2 regions of the Vibrio sp. CCUG 15886 genome follow, and region 2 is predicted to be linked to the other one. Evidence: predicted binding sites of a transcription regulator. Region 2 holds the regulator's gene; the other holds the start of a gene.
The links. The regulator MetJ, encoded in region 2, represses methionine synthesis genes. The targets are predictions, from matches to a motif close to TTAGACNTNTANANGTCTAA.
Positions count from the first base shown of each region.

Region 1: a site for MetJ is predicted at 1,550-1,569, ahead of metN (methionine ABC transporter ATP-binding protein MetN). Genes of this name have one in related genera too.

Region 1 covers NZ_JAQQBT010000006.1:26,923-31,350, forward strand. The annotation lists gene treR (trehalose operon repressor TreR) at 1-790, opposite strand, end outside; gene gmhB (D-glycero-beta-D-manno-heptose 1,7-bisphosphate 7-phosphatase) at 829-1,467, opposite strand; gene metN (methionine ABC transporter ATP-binding protein MetN) at 1,666-2,700, shown strand; gene PQQ36_RS13145 (methionine ABC transporter permease) at 2,690-3,367, shown strand; gene ilpA (MetQ/NlpA family lipoprotein adhesin IlpA) at 3,403-4,212, shown strand; gene PQQ36_RS13155 (Zn-ribbon-containing protein) at 4,300-4,428, opposite strand, start outside.
Region 2 covers NZ_JAQQBT010000018.1:14,765-19,192, forward strand. The annotation lists gene priA (primosomal protein N') at 1-362, opposite strand, end outside; gene rpmE (50S ribosomal protein L31) at 643-864, shown strand; gene PQQ36_RS19580 (malic enzyme-like NAD(P)-binding protein) at 1,142-2,419, shown strand; gene metJ (met regulon transcriptional regulator MetJ) at 2,506-2,823, opposite strand; gene PQQ36_RS19590 (O-succinylhomoserine (thiol)-lyase) at 3,035-4,201, shown strand; gene PQQ36_RS19595 (bifunctional aspartate kinase/homoserine dehydrogenase II) at 4,201-4,428, shown strand, end outside.

The sequences.
Region 1 (4,428 bases), on a different contig from region 2:
CACCGGTGACACAAACCTCTTCGCGCCCCAGTTCTTGAAGTCGCTTGATGACGCCCAAAGCCAAGGTGTCGCTCGCACAGACAATCGCTTGAGTGTTTTCCGCTAACACCTCATCAACTAAGTGATAAGCACTCTCATGGTTGAGTTTGCCAGTTTGATAACGAGCTTCAACATCGTGTTTTTGGCACCACGACAAGTAGGCATTTAAACGCGACCAGCCCGTGGTTTTATCTTCTTTATTCACACCGATATAAGCGATATGGCTCAGCGATAAAGATTGCAAGTGTTCTAACGCCAGCTCAATCACACGCTGATTATCGTAGTTAATCGAAGACACCTCTTCTGCAGGCGTGGCAATCACCACGGCTCGATCTTGCCAACTGGCTAAGGTTTGTAGATCGATATCGGTAAAGCCAAACACAATGACGCCATCGACATTGCGACGACGCAGCACTTCTAAGTGCTCGTTGGTTTTCTCGCGATCGAACTGACTCTCCATGATCACCGCATCGTATCCCGCTTGATACAGCACATTAAGCATACTACCGACAGCACGATTTTCTGAGGGAGAGTCGAGACGCGAGATAATTACCCCAACCACCTTCTGGCTACCGCCACGCATCGATTGAGCGGATTTAGAAGGCACATAACCGGAATCTTGTATCACCTGTTCTACCTTCGCTCGGGTTTCAGGTTTTACCTTGGGATCATTGGTCAGCACGCGCGAGACGGTCGATTTACCGACCCCAGACAAACGGGCAATATCAAGAATAGTCAGCTTTTTGCTCATAATAGGCCAAGAAAGACGTTCAATAATAAAAAGGCCGCTTAGCGACCTTTTACTTGTTCTTTTACATAAAGTGGCACATCACGGATGCTATCGAGCACCACGGTTGCCAGTTGCTCACCCTGCTGTGTAACAGGTTTTCCAGTGCGTACCAAAATCTTCGTTGCAACCCCTGCCGCTTCGGCAGCCATCATATCTTCGGCTTTGTCACCCACCATCACTGAGCGAGCCATATCGATTTTGAGGAAATCACGCGCTGAGATAAACATCCCAGGTTTTGGTTTGCGACAATCACAATCTTGTTTGTAATCCCCCACACCGTGTTCTGCATGGTGCGGACAGTAATAAATGCCGTCAAACTCAACGCCGTTGTCCGCAAAATTCCAATCCATCCATTGGGTCAGAGAAAGGAAGCGATCTTCGCTAAATTTGCCGCGGGCAATCCCCGACTGATTGGTGACCAACACCAAAAGATACCCCATATCCTTTAGGGCCTTCGTCGCCTCAAACACACCTTCAATGTATTCAAAGTCGTGCTCGTCATGAACGTAACCATGATCAACGTTAATCACGCCATCACGATCCAAAAAAACAGCTGGTTTTGCCAAAGTATCTGTCTCTGTCACAAAGGAATATAAGCCGAGATTATACCTTAAAAGCGCTACATTGCGAGTTTCCAAGCCGTGAGGTACATCGTCAAAACACCCTCTATATACGAATATCAACTAACTCATAGCAAATCCGCTAGCCTTAAATGAACGTTTAGACGTCTAGACGTAAAAATATCTATTGACTTAAAAACACGAAAGCCATAGCATCATCTGAAAAGTGAGCTAGAGCTCAAAATATTATTCTGTTGTCCCTGCACAGGTTGAGAAATGATTGAAATTAACCAAGTAAATAAAGTGTTCTATCAAGGCAGTAAGGAAATCCATGCCTTGAAAGACATTAACTTACACATCGCAGAAGGCACCATTTTTGGTGTGATCGGATCATCGGGTGCAGGGAAAAGCACGCTGATCCGCTGCGTGAACATGTTAGAAGCACCAACCAGTGGTTCCATTGTGGTGGATGGTGTTGATTTAACAAAATTGAGTAAAAAGCAACTCAGCGAAACTCGCCGCAATATCGGCATGATTTTCCAGCACTTCAACTTGCTTTCTTCTCGCACTGTGTTTGACAACGTTGCACTGCCATTAGAGTTGGCTGGAAAAGACAAAGAGCAAATCCAAAGCAAAGTGACGGAACTTCTGAAGCTGGTTGGTTTGGCCGACAAGCACGAAAGCTATCCAGCCAACTTAAGTGGTGGTCAAAAGCAACGTGTGGCGATTGCACGAGCATTGGCCAGCGATCCCAAAGTACTGCTGTGTGATGAAGCCACCAGCGCGCTGGATCCTGCGACCACTCAATCCATTTTGGAGTTGCTCAAAGAGATCAACCGCAAGCTGAAAATCACCATTTTGCTCATCACTCATGAAATGGATGTCGTGAAAAGCATCTGTCACGAAGTAGCAATCATTGGTGGCGGTGAATTGGTTGAGAAAGGCACCGTCGGTGAAATTTTTGCCCATCCTAAAACGGAATTGGCGCATGATTTTATCCGCTCAACACTGGATCTTTCTATTCCTGAAGATTACCAAGTGCGTTTGCAACCCACTCGCGTCGCAGGCAGCTATCCTTTAGTGCGTTTGGAATTTACCGGCGCGACGGTTGATGCACCTTTGGTGTCGCAGATTTCTCGTAAATACAACATCGACATCAGCATTCTCAGTTCCGATCTCGACTACGCCGGCGGAGTGAAGTTTGGCATGATGGTCGCAGAACTGTTTGGTAACGAAGAAGACGATAACGCAGCGATTGAATACCTGCGCGAGCACAACGTAAAAGTGGAGGTTCTGGGTTATGTCCTTTAATGACCTATCTCAATGGCTCAGTTTGAACACTGACCTGCTGCTGGGCGCGACTTGGCAAACGCTTTATATGGTTGCCGTTGCTGGCGTCGTTGGTTTTGCGATTGGTATTCCTTTGGGCGTGATTCTGCACACCACCAAAAAAGGCGGCTTGCTTGAAAACACCAAACTCAACAACGTACTTGGCGCCATTGTTAATATTGGCCGCTCGGTGCCATTTTTGGTCTTGATGGTGGCGATCATTCCCGTCACAAAACTGTTAGTGGGGACATTTATCGGCACTACAGCAGCGATTGTTCCACTCACCATTGGGGCTATCCCATTTGTTGCGCGCCTGATTGAAGGAGCATTGTTGGAAGTTCCAACTGGCCTGATTGAAGCGGCACAATCGATGGGTGCAACACCACTACAAATCATCACTAAGGTACTGCTTCCTGAAGCATTGCCGACCATTGTTAACTCCGTCACTATTACGTTGGTAACATTGGTGAGCTACTCTGCCATGGCGGGCACCGTTGGTGGCGGCGGTCTCGGTGACGTAGCCATTCGCTACGGTTTCCACCGCTACGATGTCACTATCATGGCGGTCACTGTGGTGATGTTGATTGTGTTGGTACAAATTATTCAGTCTATCGGTGACGCCATCGTGCGCCGTGTAGACCACAGATAAGCATTGAAAGATTCAAAATAATAAGGAGATTTACTATGAAATTTAGCCTTAAAGGTTTACTGACCATTATTGCTGCTGCCTCAACATTGGTATTGGCTGGTTGTGGCGAAAAAGCGACTGACACGAGCAAAGTAAAAGTTGGCGTTATGGCGGGTGCCGAAGCGCAAGTTGCGGAAGTCGCTGCGAAAGTAGCCAAAGAAAAATACGGCCTTGACGTGGAATTGGTCACCTTCACTGACTACGTGACACCAAACGCGGCATTGGATGACGGTTCTATCGATATCAACGCGTTCCAACACAAACCATACCTAGATCGTCAAGTGGAAGACCGTGGTTACAAACTGACCATCGCTGGCAATACTTTTGTTTACCCTATCGCGGGCTACTCAAAGCAAGTGAAATCGGTCGAAGAGTTGGCTGACGGCGTGCGTATTGCGGTACCAAACGATCCAACCAACCTTGGCCGCTCTCTGCTGCTTCTTGAGCAACAAGGTTTGATCAAACTACGTCCAGAAGTAGGCCTACTTGCGACCGTTCGTGACATCGTTGAGAATCCAAAGAACATCACTATCGTCGAGCTCGATGCTGCTCAGCTTCCACGCTCACTTGACGACGTGGCTCTGTCTATCATCAACACCACTTACGCGAGCTCTATCAACCTAACTCCGGAAAAAGACGGCGTATTTGTTGAAGACAAAGAGTCTCCATACGTGAACCTGATTGTGGCTCGCCAAGACAACGTTCAAAACGAAAATGTACAGAACTTTGTTAAAGCCTACCAAACTGAAGAAGTCTACACGGCAGCAAAAGAAATCTTCAAAGGCGGCGTTGTAAAAGGCTGGTAATTTCGATAGCAAAAGTCGAAGTTCATCAAAACAAAAAAGGGTTGGTGTGAGAGCGCCAACCCTTTTTGCATGTTGAGATGCCACTTGCTACTTCAAATGATCCCAAGAGATGTTTGAGACGATACGGCAGTCGTCACATTTGAAATAAAAGATATCGTGCAGTGGCTCATCGAGTAGCCATTCACCACCACATTTCGGGCACTTGCGCGCTTGCTC
Region 2 (4,428 bases):
AGTTGCCATTCTTGTAGAGTGGCAAAGTCAGCCGCTTTGCCTTTTCTTAGTGCAGCGGGGAGGGCGTTATGCAGTGTTTCACCTAGGGGATGTTGGTAAAAGTGGCTACACCAAAGTAATAAACTGTAGACGGAATCGGGCCAAATAGGACGATGATCCAACACCGCTTTAATGGGTTTAAGTTGCTCGCGTGGAAAGTCTGATTCTTGAACCAAAGCGGTGACAATGCCAATCAAGGTTTGTCGTCCAAATGGCACACTCACGCGGCCACCAATGATCGGAAAAAGGTGTCCAGGAACGAGATAATCAAATTGTTTATCGAGTGGCACTGGCAGCGCAACACGAGCAATGGATGGACGCATAACGTGGTGTTTCATGGCAAAAATAATGACTTACAGTCTAATGGAAGCGAGGTAGAAATACGAGAAAAGGGCATGCTCGAACAGAGAGAGGAAAACTGTATAAAAAACTAGCGGAAAATCGTGGAAATAGGTTGATTCGAAAGAGACGATTCATTACTATATCGCGCCTTAAGATATGGCTTTAATTCTGTTTTAGCGGTATCTGAGTTTTATTTTTAACTGCGTGTGGTGTGCGGCAAAGACTCGTATAGCGACACGGCCTACTATTTGAGGTTATCCCATGAAAGCTGGTATCCATCCAGAATACAAAGCAGTAAACGCAACTTGTTCTTGCGGCAACTCTTTCGTTTTCAACTCTACTCTAGATAAAGAATCTATCCACCTAGACGTATGTGACAAGTGCCACCCATTCTACACTGGTAAGCAACGTATCGTTGATACAGGCGGCCGTGTTGATCGCTTCAACAAGCGTTTCGGTGCTCTATCAAGCGGTAAGAAATAATAGCGTTAGCTATTGCTGTTTGAGAAAAAGGTCGCTTATGCGGCCTTTTTTGCATTCAACGCCTAGGAGACGCTTTCTCTCACGCACCATCCCCTATGCCATCTGGTCTTACTTCTATCTTATTCACAATTTTTATAGATTTGCCTCGCATTCTTGGCTAGGAAGATTGACTTATATCAATTAGAATTTCTCTCTAAATTGAACAAAAAAGCAGAGTTTTTGTTCAACCTAAAGTGTTCCCCCCTTTACCGTACACGCAAAAAGAGAATAACCATTTATGTCCGATGACAATAGCCAGCAAATGACCCCTGAAGAAGTACTTCGCCAACAAGCTCTTGATTATCATGCTTTGCCAACGGCGGGTAAAATTGCCGTCGCTCTAACCAAACCTGCGGAAACCGCTAAAGATCTTGCTTTAGCTTACAGTCCAGGTGTCGCGGAGCCGGTTCGCGAAATCGCACAGAACCCAGACAACGTTTACAAGTACACCTCAAAGGGAAATATGGTGGCCGTTATCTCTAACGGTACGGCAATTTTGGGTCTAGGTAACTTAGGTCCTTTGGCATCAAAGCCAGTAATGGAAGGTAAGGCACTGCTGTTTAAGCGTTTTGCTGGTCTTGATTCTATCGATATTGAAGTGAAGCATCGCACCATCGACGAATTCGTGGATACGGTCGCGAACATTGCAGATACCTTTGGTGGTATCAATTTAGAAGACATCAAAGCACCAGACTGTTTTGAAATTGAAAAACGTCTGATTGAGCGTTGTGATGTGCCAGTGTTCCATGATGACCAACATGGTACGGCCATTGTCACCGCGGCTGGTATGCTGAATGCGATCGAACTGCAGGGTAAGAAGCTAAACGAATGTATTATTGTTTGTCTTGGTGCGGGTGCGGCTGCCGTGGCGTGTATGGAGCTGCTGATCAAATGTGGCGCGATGCGTGAAAAGATCTACATGCTGGATCGTAAAGGTGTGATTCATACACGTCGTGATGATCTCAACGAGTACAAGCAACTGTTCGCCAACAATACAGACAAGCGCACACTGGAAGATGTGATCAGCGGTGCGGATCTCTTCCTTGGCGTGTCTGGTCCAAACCTAATGCCTGCAGAAGCGCTGAAGCTGATGGCGGATAAACCGGTTGTGTTTGCGTGTTCAAACCCTGATCCAGAAATCAAGCCAGAGTTGGCGCATGAAGTGCGCAGCGATCTTATCATGGGTACAGGTCGCAGCGACTATCCGAACCAAGTGAACAACGTGTTGTGCTTCCCATTCATTTTCCGTGGCGCTCTGGATGTTCGTGCTAGTGAAATTAATGATGAAATGAAGTTGGCAGCGGTTGAAGCGATTCGTCAATTGGCGAAAGAGCCAGTGCCAGAAGCGGTATTGAAAGCGGCAGGTGTTGAATCGCTGAGCTTTGGCCCGCAATACATTATTCCCAAACCAATGGATTCACGTTTGCTGCCTCGCGTGGCGAAAGCCGTTGCTCAGGCGGCAGTTGATACCGGTGTGGCTCGTATTCCAATGCCAGAAAACTACATGGCCGAGTAAATCACAGCCTAAACAAACGGGACGCTTTAAGCGTCCCGTTTTTGATCAGATACCACTTTCCCCCGGTGTGGTAAAGCTAACGAGGTTTAGTCGTCATACGCTTCAAATTCGATACCCATCGCCGTCATCAATTCTTTGGCTTCTGTTGGGATATCATCCGGGCGATCTTTTCTGAGATCTTCATCCGTCGGCAGTGGCTGGCCAGTGTACGCATGCAGAAATGCCTCACACAACAACTCACTGTTTGTTGCGTGGCGTAGGTTATTAATTTGACGACGAGTACGTTCATCCGTCAGAACTTTTAGTACTTTAAGCGGGATAGAAACGGTAATTTTTTTTACTTGCTCGCTTTTCTTTCCATGCTCTGCGTATGGACTTATGTATTCGCCATTCCAGTCAGCCATTGCGCACCTTCAGAGTAATAATCGGTTAATAAAAATTGTAAGCGGAGATTTTAGCTGGATTTACCGCCATAAGCAAAGACATATAGACGTCTAGAAGTGTTGACGTCTTAAATTTTGATGGTTAAAGTGACAACTATTAATGGAGAGGAAGGCGTTCCGATAACAGTAGCGCATTCTTATTAAGAATTCATCTTCGCAGAAAGGAAACATCATGAGTCACCACAAGCCAGCCACGATTGCCGTTAGAACGGGCATCGAATCCGATACTCAATACCGTGCCGTTGTGCCACCGATCTATTTGTCGACGAACTATGGTTTCTCTGCCTTTGGCGAAGTGCCTAAATACGACTATACCCGCTCAGGCAACCCAAATCGTGGTCTACTAGAGCAAGCGTTGTTTGAGCTCGAATCTGGTAAAGGTGCGGTGGTCACAAACTGCGGGACATCAGCACTTAACTTGTGGGTGTCTGCTTTTTTAAGCCCTGACGATCTTATTGTGGCACCTCATGATTGTTATGGCGGTACCTACCGTCTTTTCAATACTCGAGCGAAGAAAGGGGATTTTAAAGTCCGCTTTGTCGACCAATCCGACAGTGCTGCACTGGATGCGGCGTTGGCGCTTAACCCCAAACTGGTGTTGCTTGAAACGCCTTCCAACCCGCTCGTGCGTGTGGTGGACATCGCGGAAGTGTGTGAGAAAGCCCATAAAGTGGGCGCGTTGGTGGCGGTCGATAACACCTTTTTGACACCGGTGTACCAAAAGCCTTTGGAGCTGGGGGCAGACTTTGTGATTCACTCGACAACCAAGTATATCAATGGGCATTCTGATGTGATTGGCGGTGTGGTGATCACCAAAACCGAAGAGCACGCAACAGAACTGGCGTGGTGGGGGAACTGCCTTGGCGCAACCGGCACGCCATTTGATAGCTATATGACGCTACGTGGTATCCGTACATTGGGGGCACGTATGCGCGTGCATGAAGAAAGTTCGCAACAAATCCTCTCTTATCTGCAAACTCAAGAGTTAGTCGGCACCATTTATCACCCGAGTTTGCCAGCGCATCCAGGTCATGAGATCGCCAAAAAGCAGCAATCGGGCTTTGGATCGATGTTGAGCTTTGAATTTGCTGGCAGCTTTGAGCAATTGAAAGTGTTTGTGAAAGCGCTAGATTTGTTTTCATTAGCGGAGTCACTTGGTGGTGTCGAAAGCTTGGTTTGTCATCCGGCATCTATGACTCATCGTGCGATGGGAGAGGAAGCACTCGCAGAAGCTGGCGTCACGCAACAGTTATTGCGTTTATCGGTGGGGCTGGAAGATGCGCAAGATCTGATTGCCGACCTCAAGCTGGCCTTTCAACAAGCGAAGGAGAGCTGTTAATGAGTCAAGTTCGACAACTGCACAAATTTGGTGGAAGCAGCCTTGCGGATCCGGATTGCTATCGTCGTGTGGTGAACATCCTCAAAGAGTACTCGGGTGATAACGATTTAGTGGTGGTGTCGGCAGCGGGCAAAACCACCAACCGCTTAATTGAATTTAGTGAGGCGCTGGAGAAGGACGGCCGTTTGGCTCACGAAGCATTGCAAGCTTTGCGTCAATATCAAACC